Regions from separate parts of the Synechococcus sp. MU1655 genome, predicted to be linked through region 1. Evidence: predicted binding sites of a transcription regulator. Region 1 holds the regulator's gene; the other holds the start of a gene.
What was found. Region 1 encodes NtcA, which controls nitrogen genes in cyanobacteria. Its sites were predicted from a motif close to GTANCNNNNGNTAC; they were not measured.

Region 1 (5,700 bases):
CAGGGAGCCGGGTTGGGTAGGGCCTGTTGCATTGGAGCAGCGGTGGCAAGGGCTTCCCTCCTTGCCCGTCGGTCTGGTGCCGATTTCAGTCCGACCCGTGAAGGGTGCCCTGCATAGCGATAAGGCCGTTCAAATTGAAGTACTCAATCCCGGACCAGCGCGTCAGCGTTGGTTGCCTGGGACCGATTGGAGGCTGAGCTGCACCAAATCCAACGACCAAAGGACGTTCTGGGAGGTCCACCCTGGCGAGCTCCTCACATTGATTTTGGAGAACGTTCAATCTTCGTGATCATCGAACGGGTCGTCGAGATTTTTTGATGGAGGGCCAAAGGCTGTGTACACCCCAAATCCTGTTAACCCAAGCAGGGCCGCCAGCACGGCAATCGCCACTGACATGGCTGGGGACGAACTTTCCATCACAACTCTCCACAGGATTGACCTCTTTACGGGTCGGAGCCCTTACAGTATCGAGACTTAACTCCACCCGAGACTTCAGCGCTGCCATGGCTCAACGCACCCGTCTGGGAGATCTGCTCCGCCCCCTGAATTCGGAATACGGCAAAGTTGTCCCCGGCTGGGGCACCACACCAGTGATGGGCATTTTTATGGCCCTTTTCCTCGTGTTTTTGTTGATCATTCTTCAGCTGTACAACAAGTCACTGATCCTTGAAGGAATCAATGTCAACTGGAATGGCTTAGGCCTGGGCTGACAACCGAGAATGAATGTTTTCGGCATTGGCCTGCCAGAAATGGCCGTTATCGCGGCGGTCGCTCTCCTTGTGTTCGGCCCAAAACGGCTACCGGAGTTCGGCCGCACCCTTGGTAAAACTCTTAAGGGTTTTCAGTCGGCCTCCAAAGAATTTGAACGCGAAATTAATAAGGCGATGGCTGAGCCCGAACCCATAGCGGATCAGGCCAAGGCTCTTGAAGCACCAGCTGAGACGGTTGTACCCCCAACGGTTGCGCCAAAGACAGAGCCAACTTCTCCTTCCGATTGAGTCGATGAATCGTGGTGATCTCCGCCTAGTGGTGGGGTTGGGGAATCCAGGCAATCGCTATGCCAACACCCGACACAACGTTGGCTTTATGGCTTTGGAACGCCTGGCCTCTCGCGAGGGCGGTGGCTTTCGATCCATGCCCAAGCTCCAAGGTCAGCTCGCTGATTTGGGTTCGGGGGACAAGCGATTGCGATTGTTGATGCCCCAAACCTTCATGAACGACAGCGGTCGCTCGATACGGGCTGCATTGGATTGGTTTGGCTTCGAGCTGCATCAGATTTTGGTCCTCGTCGACGATATGGATCTGCCGCTCGGTCGTTTGCGTTTGCGGGCCCGTGGGTCTGCCGGTGGCCATAACGGCCTCAAAAGCACCATTCAGCATCTCGGAACGCAGGATTTCGCGCGTCTGCGCATTGGAATTGGTGCACCCGGGCAAAACCCCAGTGAGCGCAAGGCAAGAACGGTGTCGCATGTGCTTGGAAGTTTCAGTCGTGACGAGGAGCCCCTGATCGACAAGGTTTTGTTGGAGGTCGTGGATGGTTTGGAGAGGATTCAGCGTCAAGGCCTCGACCTTGCAGGAAATCACCTCAATGGGCTTCAGCTGGCTCCTACCAGCACTGAGGAGTGATGGCAGCGCTACCTGTTACAACCGCCCATCTGCGGGTTCAACGCCAGAGTTTTGCGGATCAATGTTTGGAAGGAGACGTCCAGGCAGGAGGCTTCAATTGGCAGTTCAGTTGGTTTTTTGATCGCGGTGAGTTGAGTGTGGAACCTTCCCTGGGGCGAGCGTTGATTCAAGACGCGCTCCTTCGCTTCCTTGTGAAATCTGACTATGACCTGGAGCCCGGTGGTGATTACACCTTCACCGTGAGGGCCCGTTTCTGAGGGGACCGGGTCCCGGCCATCGCAAAGGCCGTTCTAAGTAATCCTCAAGAATGACGAGCGCTGCGATGGCGTCGAGATCACCAGACGGGATGCGCAGGCCTGAAGGAAGCAAGCGCTTCCAGCCCCGTGCAGGCCACAACTGCCAGTAACGCTCGCGTGCTCGCAGGGTGGTTGCTGTTTCGTCCACGACGTGGACCTTCATGCTGGTGGGAAGTTGTTGTTGCCAGATCGTGCTGCTGGTGCCGTCACCGATCACCAGATCAGCAATCTGAGAGTTCTCCCCCTGATCGTCTTCCATCCAGGCGCGCAGCTGATCAAGGACCTCAGAGCTTGGTATCACCATGCCTTGCAGAACCGTGTTCGTTGAGATGTCTGCAAGGAGCAAGCCGCATTTGCTTCGGCCAGGATCTAAGGCGACGACGCGTGTCATGGACTGAGTCGCAACTGGATGGCGATGGGATCGGCGGTCTCGCTGCGCCGCAAAGCAACCGCTTCGAGCGAAGCGAGACCGCCATTGCGGTCGATCAGCTCTTGGCCCAGCACATTGATGGCATTCACATCGAACTGCAGCCCCTTGCTGAGAGATCCGCGTCGTTGCACCTCGGCCAATGTGGAGGCAAGGAGAAGATTCAGTCGGTTGCGAACGGCTTCAGGGTTGCGCTCATTGCTCGCGAGGGTGGTGCGGGCCAGGATCTCCCCCTCTCTGGTTACCGTGACATTGGGAAGCACTTCCGGGAAGGCATACACAACGGTTTCACCCAGAAGCACATTGGCTGCTGAACGAATGTTCACAACCCAGGTGCCAGGTTTGCGAATCGTTTGTTCCAAGCGTTTGATGTCGGGTCGCGGAACCAGCAGGATCTGACGCTCTACCGGTTGGCCAGGGAGCGCTTGTTGATAGGCCTGAAGATTGGCATCTCGTAGTAACTGATCGATCACCGTTTTTGCCTGATCGGGGCGTTCGAGCTTCAAGGTCACGGTTGCAAGCGGCTGCCCACTGCTGATGGCGACATTTCCGCGACGCAGGGCGAGGAGATTGTCTTCCAGTTGATTGAGTTCTTTCTCGCCACTGCGAATTTGAGAGCGCACGGCTGAGAGCTCCTGTTCGGTGCGTTGAATCTCAATATCTTTCGCATCCACGTCTTGGCTCAATCGCTGTCGCTCTGCCTCCAGGGATCGGGTTTGCTCCTGGAGTGGCTTCAGGGTGCGACGCAGTTCTGCCGCGCGCTGTTGGGCGGTTGTGAGCTCTTTGCCAGCTTGTGTCTGAGCGCGTTTGCTTGTTTTGAGGTCGGCGCGACTGCTCCGCAATTTCGCTTCGAGAGCATTCAGTTCAAACAGGCCCACCCTGAGCTGTCGACTGACCAACAGCAAGAGTCCGAGTGAAAGGGCACTAATCAGGCTGCCCGTTAACACCGTAATCACCACGGCCGTGCGTTTGGGACGCAGTCCAAGCAAGCTCAGTCGAGCTTTCCCCACGCGAGATCCAAGACGGTCTCCCAGGGTTGAGAGCACGCCTCCAAGCACAAGAAGAGCGAGAAGTAGGAACCAGCCGGTCACGGAGAACGAAGGGTCAGAGTTCGGATGGAAGCTCCATCTTCACCTGCATGGTCAGCTGAATCGCTTGGCGAGAGCGATTGGATCGAGAACAGTGATCTTTTTGCGATCGATATCGACAAGGCTGGACGCCTTGAGATCACCCAAGAGACGAGTGATCGTGACGCGTGTGGAGCCGATGGCCTCGGCGATGGCTTGATGTGAGAGGCGAAGGTCGATGGTGATGCCCCGTTGACCAGGCACTCCGAAATCTCGACAGAGCACCAGCAGAAAACTCACCAGCCGAGACGACATGTCCCGATGGGTGAGCGTTTCGATCATCGTTTCGGTCTGGAGAATCCTGCTGGACAGACCTTGCAACAACAGCAATCCCACACTGGTGTCAGCTTCGATGGCCTGCCGCACTGATGTGGCGGGCGCCGTGACCATCTCCACTCTGGTGAAAGCGATCGAGTGATAAAAACGATCAGAGCGATGACCTGTCAATAACGACAGAACGCCAAACAAGCTGTTTTCTCGTAACAAGGCAACGGTGATTTCTTCGCCGGATTCGTACACCCTTGAGAGGCGAACTGCACCGCGACGAATGAGGTACACCTTTTCTGCTGGATCGCCGGGGAAAAAGATGGTTTTCCCCCGTTCCACCATTTCGGAATTGGCTCCATCGAGTCCCCGAATGACGTCTTGAAGAGTGCGGTTGGATGGAACCGCGGGGGTCCCGAAGCTCGAGGCCGCCGGGCGAATTGTTGGTGGTGCATAGCGGCTGAAGCCGCGGCTGACCTCAGCCATGTTCCCAGCGCGTCTTACGAGATGTTATGGATCAGCCAACCCGGCTCGTGTAGCAAGGAACACGAAATGCTGCCTTGTCCTGAAGCGGAGTTCATGTAGCTGAAAGAGCCGCACGTTGATCACCCATGATTTTTTTGAGCCCAGGCTCGGCGAGGTCCAGGAGGGCATTGAGCTGGTGGCGGCTAAAAGGAGCTCCTTCTGCAGTGCCCTGTAGTTCCAGCAATTGTCCCTCTCCGTTCATGACGACATTGAGATCCACGTCGGCATGGCTGTCTTCGCTGTAGTCGAGATCGAGAAGGGGGCGGTCTTGAATCACGCCAACGGAGACAGCTGCCACCTGAGCTTGGACAGGGTTGGTGTTGAGAACCCCTTGTTGAACAAGCCGTTCACAGGCTCGTTGCAGCGCGACCCAAGATCCGCTGATCGCCGCGGTACGGGTGCCGGCATCCGCCTGAATCACATCACAATCAATTCTCAACGTGTTCTCGCCGAGAGCTTCCATGTTGATGGCGGCGCGCAGGCTGCGACCAATCAGGCGCTGAATCTCCTGGGTGCGTCCACTTAATTTGAGCAGCTCTCTGTTTTGACGCTCTGGAGTGGATCCAGGAAGGAGTCGGTATTCGGCACTCAGCCATCCCTGGCCTTGATCTTTGCGCCAGCGAGGGACACCTTCCTGATGGCAAACGCTGCAAAGAACAGCGGTCCGTCCGCTGTGAATGATCACTGAGCTGAGGGCAAATCCCATGGGATCCCAGCTGATCGAGAAGGGGCGAAGATCACCCGGCCGACGTCCGTCATTGCGAGAGGTGTCGGTCATAAGTCCACGGTGCGGAGGTGCTTTGAGCCTGCCAGTTGGCTCGGCACACCATGGATGGTGTCAAAACACTTGTGCATTCAACTTTCACCGCTAGATTCATTCACATCCGGATTTGCCGGACTTCGGCGAATGTGATGACCGTCAGCCTCAGCCCTACCCATCATTCTCGTGAGTCGCGGACTGTTGACCACAGGACTCTCGAGCAAGCAGGGCTAAGGGGATTGCCCTCTGTCGAGGTTCGTCCACCCCTGCATTTGGTGGCTCCAGAAGGGCAGCTTGAGGTGCATACCGCCTCCTTTCGGGGGAGCTTTTCTTGTGTGCTGAGCCAAGCGCTGCGGACTGCAGGCCTGGGTAGCCATGTTTTGATCGCCCAGTTTCTCAAGGGTGGAGTGGGTCAAGGCCCCAAGAGCAGCCTCACCCTGTGCGACAGGCTCAGATGGTTGCGACCTTCCGTGACGGAATGCCTGTCAGATGCTGCTGTGAGCCGCGATGAGGAGGTCAAAGAGGCAGTCCAAGAGGTTTGGCAGATCTGTAAGACCCATCTCTTAGAAGGCACGTTGGACCAACTCGTTCTGGATGAGATTGGATTGGCGATCGAGCTTGGCTATTTAAGCCACGAGGATGTCTTATCGGTGTTGGAGCAAAGGCCTTCCGCGA
Region 2 (5,700 bases), on a different contig from region 1:
TATCACTTAATCACCAAAAAGCAGAGGCACTTCAATCCTCTGCCTTGACGTGTGAAGTGGAACCATTGCTCCCCTGCGTTGGCTCCTTTTCAAGATGGCTCTTGAATCGTTGACTGACCTTGGAACAGCGGTGAGCCGCAAAACATCAACTGCCTCCGCCGACGAAAGACCTCACGCCGACGTCACTAGATGGATTGACTGGATTATGAGATTATCGTGGTGCGGATCATGGCTCAAATTGAGCATGTATCATCAAAATGTGCTTTTCAAGTGATCCATCATTCTTGCCGCAGCGGTGTTGGACTGAATGGATAGAGAATTTGGGGGTGAGGTCAAAAACCGCCCCTTTGTTTTTGATGCACATCAAAATTGCGCCAAAGTGAGAGCCTGTCGGCTTCTCGCAGGGAGCGCTGGCTCATTGGCACTGCGCAAGGGGGCCGTTCTCAGCATTGAATTGTGACTCAGCAATCTTGCTAAGCATGCGCTCTGAATCTGTTAATTCACTGAGCTGAAGAATCTCCTCACCTTGCGAACCAACAACGCCTCACAGCTTTGATTCCACCTACCTCCCCCTCAAAGGAGGCCGAAATCCCCTTAGATGCTCCGAAAACAGCGAAATCGATCCGTGGCTTTACCTTTCGTTACAAATTTGCTAAGATTCGTAACAAGCGTTCCAATCACCTCTCGATGACCGACTACTCAACTGCCATCTTTGGCTTGATCACCTTCACTGCAGTCGTCTCCGCTGCTGTCGTTTACATCCTTGCCCAGCCTTCCGACCTGCCTGTCGTCAAGAAAGCAAAAGCGGCTCAAGATTGAGGCTTAGGCAAAAATCCCTACTGGATAAACCATGAATACTCAAGATCTGCTCGTACTCCTTGTCAGCTTCGGTACCGCATGCTTCGCGCTCAACATCTACAAATTGAATCAAGAACAACGGGATCAGTTTTAGATCATCGCTGATAAGGTCGGTCTTCAATGAATCCCTGAAAGGCCTGTATGAACGGAGATATTTTCTAGGTGTTGGGTTACACCGCCTGAGAAGATCATCCTGAGGTGATTTACATCGAAGTCATCGTCTCAATCGTGAGCGAACTGACGATATTAATCAAATAAATTTTGCATGAAGGGAGATTTAGCAAGGGTGTCCATGATGATGTTTCATTCAGTAAAAATTCCCAGCCCCTCTCATTCATCACTTGGACAACACTTGTAGGAACCACTTACCTCTGTTGACGCAAACTATACGAACACGTGGCGATCGCGTTGTGGGCGATGAGGCGTCCGCCACGGAAGACGCCATCACCATGGCCGAGTCAAGAAATAGTCATACGTCTGGATCAGATCTTTCCAAATCTAGAGCAATCAACATAAAGATCAGTTAGCGCATCCCATTGAATCAGAAATGATCCCTTCTTTCGTTGATTGGAGCGGTTCCGAGAGGTCAGGACAGCAGGGGAGTGCATAGGCCAAACGATTCATGGTTCTGCTGCCAAAAGTTGGCAAGCATCCTGGACAAAAAGCTTTGATCAGGCGACACCTGCGTGTGGCTCCTCATATAAGTCCTTCAGTTGGTCCAGTTCGGCCCTCAAATATTGAATCTCTAACCAGTCTGTAGAAAGCTCAATAGCAAGTTCCAGCCGCTCAATCTGACGCTTAAGAAGCAAGGACATCAGTCAAGGAATCGATTTCAATATCAAACCACTCTCTTAAGGAGATGCAACCCCGCAACGCCAGAAAACAAGTAAACGCAGGGAATTTGGCCATAAGAAGGACCTCCAAACCCTTGCGAACCAGGAAAGTCTTTTCTTCACTCTCTACGACTGCTGAAATGAGCGTTTCTTTGCTGACTGCTCATCACGTGTGAGGTATACGTGGATAACGAGAAAGCGGGCAGAGTGTTCTGTATAGAAAAGCTACAGAATTCAAAATCACATGCCGCTTTGTATCCCCTCGAACAACTAAAAGGGAGACATTATTGCTATAAAGATCAAGTAGCAACAGCTACAAACAACGTTCACCTCATTGACATGAGGCGCAGACTCGCCAGGCCACGGAACGGGGACCTGGATTTCTGAGGAACCCAAAATGACTCTCACCTATCGCGGCAAAAAGTACGTGCAGATCCAAGGTGCTGGTTTCGATTCATCGAAGAAAGCACTTCTGACCTACCGCGGCATTCCCTATGCAAAGTGATCTCAATTGATCACAACGAAGGCCCCCTTCTCTAAACCGTGGGGGCTTTTTTTATTGAGTCTTAGCGGTTTAGACCCTACCTAAATTCATCCACATCGATTGAACTCCATTGTGGAATCATGGCTGAAGACCGAAGCAATCTCGACATTCACTTCAATCTCATAGCCAAGCCAGGGATAAACAGACGAAAATGCTATCGTCCTGAGCCATTGCAGGATCCATTCACTCACTGACAGAGTGGAATGCGGTTGCTCATCCAATGGCAGTGAGTGTTATACAGATTATTTTTTTGGATAACCTCCAAACTATTCAAAAGCGAGTTTTACATTGAGCTGCATGGATTTGTAGCTCTCTTGCAAAGGCATTCGTTGATGGGTTGTAAGCATAGGGAGCCTTATTCCCTGAGTTCAGCGTGCCTGCAGAGCATTCAAAGCTCTTTTGATCGATCTCAAATCGAAAGTTCTCCACTTTGAATCCAGGTTGTTCTTCTGGAACTTGCTGTTGAATTTCAATAGGGGGCATGGGAGGAGCAGGGGGACCGGCAAGAAGCAAGGCAGCTGGCAGCCCATTCATCATGATGCCTCCAAGTCCCATCCAATATTGAATATAGGGTTTTACCAAGGTAAGAATCATCTCAACGAATCCTGGGGCCTTGAGTCACCTGGAGGGTATATCGGCCTGTACGAGTAAACGTGAGTGGGATGCTATTGATGCGAATAAAAGTCTTGCCTTGATTCCTTTCTAAGAAAGTGAATGCCCAGTTCTTGGAGTCCACAGTGACATTCCCACCTGACTGACGGAAATCACAAGGAAAGTTTTCTACAGGAGTGTCAATGCCGCCGTAACGAATGAGACGACACTGGGAGGGAACGATCTCGGCCCTGGATGGCACGACAAGGGTTGCAAGAGCAAAAACTGCTGCAGTGAATTGAACGCGGATCATGGGTATGCGCCTCCTTCCGATCATCCGAAATCGTATCTTGTAAGCCTATGAGAGCGTAGTTTTGTCACTAAAAACCTCACACCTAGGGAAAGGTGCGGGCGGTTGAAAGGGTGTGGCTGAGCAGTGCGCAGAACTATGAATTACGTGCGACCTTCATCCCATTCAGTTGCAGTGGCCACATCAATTCTTATTAATCCTTTGATCATGTTCCACATTTTTCAAGAAGTCTGTTCATCTCCACAGCCATTACAACAATGTTAGTCCTGCCTCTGCAATGACAAATATAATACTCCTCAAGGAACGATTGATCAGCCCTGCTTTGTACGATTCTAATCAAGCATGTTGGCATCACCACAGAGCAGAAGATGCAAGTCATTCACGAATCTTGCGCTGCACGTCAGCTCGCTCCAATCAACTGCGAACCATTGATTCAACACAGATGGAGTGAATCCCGTATGCATCCCTATGCTGTCATTATAGTTTAGTCCCAAGATGCTCACTGATTAACCGTTCAAGCATACGTATTACACCAACCAAATCACAAATGGATTACTCTCAAAAAATAACTGTGCGTGCCACCATCACGCTGAATTTGAATGTGCCCGAGCTTCAAAGCAGGGAACAACTCAATCTATGGATCAAGTCGGATGCAGCTCGCATTCACTTCATTGACCATTTGAAACCTGCGTCATTTGACGACCTGGAAGTGGTAAAAGCAGCTTCAGAAGCAGACTTCGTGAGCTAACAACTGCTCGTTGAGACAGTCTTGAGCAAGGTAACACTCACGTATGTCTATCAGCACGACAAAAGCAATAGGGCACCATGCCAACAGACTGGGGCTTCAGTGTTCTAAATGCAGGTCATGGCTGAGTACACACACACCATTGGGTAAAAAAAATCCATTGATGAGTGTCGAGGAAGCTCGACAGTTACTTTTAAAGGCTGAGAAGAGAAAGGCGATAGCAGATGAGGCGATTGATAAGATCACCAACGACCAGGATCCCTCCAAGAAGTTAGACAGCCTCAAGTTCTATGCAGATCACTTTGTTGAAGAAATGACTGACGCCTTAGAAGATGGATCCGTAGTTATTCAAGAAGTCGAAACTGAAAAACGTTAGCGTGGCTTCATGAATAAGCGCATAACCGTTATCGACAACAAGTGCAAATCATTAGGGATTCAGCAGATTCACTCATCACAAACTTCTCCTCCAAAGAACGAAGGGTACAATCGTTATTAACATCAAAACACTATATACAGCTGAAGGAAGACTGAAGCGACTCAATCCTCCTTGCAAAAGTTCTTCACTGATCAACGAACCAACAACAATGCCAATCGTTCCATTTTGAAAACCAGCCTCTACAGACAGCGAGGTAATCTGTGCTTTCTTTAAGCTCAGAAAATGACCAACCGCTAAACCTACGATTAGCATTAAAAGATTGAGCAGAAGCAACACTGGTCCGAGCACTGGAAGGTAAGCGATAAAAACATCCCACTGACCAATCAATACTCCGATCAAGACTGCAACAAACAAAACATTTGCCACTTGACTACTTGGCAACTGCCAGCGAACCGCAAGCTTTGGGGTCCACTGGCGAATCAAGACACCCAAAAGAACAGGAAGTGTTGCCAATGAAAAGACTTTTAAGCTTAAAGGGAGTATTGACAATCCAATCTCTTGCTGTGGGATAAAAATTGGTGCTGCGATGCTCAAAACAAGAGGGAGAGTTGCAGCTGTAACAAGACTGGCCAGTGCGGTATAAGAGATTGAAAGTGCTACATCTCCTCGAGACAGCTTAGTGACAAGACTTGATGTGATACCTCCAGGACAGCAACTCAAAATCATAACTCCAAGAGCGAAATCACCTTGCACACTAAAGATCCTCAGCAATACAAAAGCAATGAGTGGAAGCATTAAAAGTTGAGCAATTGCGCCAGCAATCAAGGCTTTTGGCTGATGAAGTGCAACTCCAAAGTCTTGTGGTTTCAGGGACAGTCCCAATGAAAACATGATGAAAGCGAGACTCCCAGTCAAAAGAAGTTCGATCAAAATTCCAGAGGCGACATAACAACCAACAATAATGCATAGTCAAACTCGTTCATTAGAACCGTTCCCCGTTACCAAGAAGAATCCCATAATCATAAAATCTCAGGGATCAAATCAAGAAGTTCAAAAAGACACGAGACGAATCATTCTCCACGACTTGACAAACCATTGAGCCAGACTTGGCATTTCGCAGTGCGCAAGAGACCGACCATACTGAACAGAAGCAATAAGTGTCTAAATGAATGCTTTTAAATGGCTATTCAGAGCATGCATTTCAATTCATTTAGAAGAACATTTTTGAAATGAGCAGAAACGCAGCGTGCTGTTTGGGAGAATCATCCAAATTGATTGCTCAACGTGGCGATTTTCGATCAATCCACTCCCTTCATGCTTCTGGCACGCATCCATGTCAAACCGGGCTGCGTCGATCAATATCTGGAACTCGCCCGGATCACTGACATAGCGGTTCAGTCGTCCGAGCCTGGCATGCTTCATCACACCTTTGATCAAGATCCG

Region 2: the regulator NtcA is predicted to act here: its motif matches at 1,995-2,008, upstream of NCN04_RS05585 (DUF4278 domain-containing protein).

What each region holds. Positions count from the first base shown of each region.
Region 1 covers NZ_JAKUHK010000023.1:6,253-11,952, reverse strand. The annotation lists partial or broken gene NCN04_RS02280 (glycoside hydrolase family 38 C-terminal domain-containing protein) at 1-289, shown strand, start outside; gene psbN (photosystem II reaction center protein PsbN) at 277-417, opposite strand; gene psbH (photosystem II reaction center phosphoprotein PsbH) at 504-710, shown strand; gene NCN04_RS02265 (TatA/E family twin arginine-targeting protein translocase) at 720-998, shown strand; gene pth (aminoacyl-tRNA hydrolase) at 1,003-1,626, shown strand; gene NCN04_RS02255 (DUF3146 family protein) at 1,626-1,883, shown strand; gene NCN04_RS02250 (RuvC family protein) at 1,861-2,313, opposite strand; gene NCN04_RS02245 (DUF3084 family protein) at 2,310-3,440, opposite strand; gene ntcA (global nitrogen regulator NtcA) at 3,492-4,226, opposite strand; gene rph (ribonuclease PH) at 4,318-5,043, opposite strand; gene NCN04_RS02230 (cob(I)yrinic acid a,c-diamide adenosyltransferase) at 5,178-5,700, shown strand, end outside.
Region 2 covers NZ_JAKUHK010000084.1:1,352-7,051, reverse strand. The annotation lists gene NCN04_RS10635 (hypothetical protein) at 688-819, shown strand; gene NCN04_RS05590 (hypothetical protein) at 1,530-1,673, opposite strand; gene NCN04_RS05585 (DUF4278 domain-containing protein) at 2,089-2,196, shown strand; gene NCN04_RS05580 (hypothetical protein) at 2,506-2,829, opposite strand; gene NCN04_RS05575 (hypothetical protein) at 3,928-4,257, shown strand; gene NCN04_RS05570 (bile acid:sodium symporter family protein) at 4,333-5,148, opposite strand; gene NCN04_RS05565 (putative quinol monooxygenase) at 5,542-5,700, shown strand, end outside.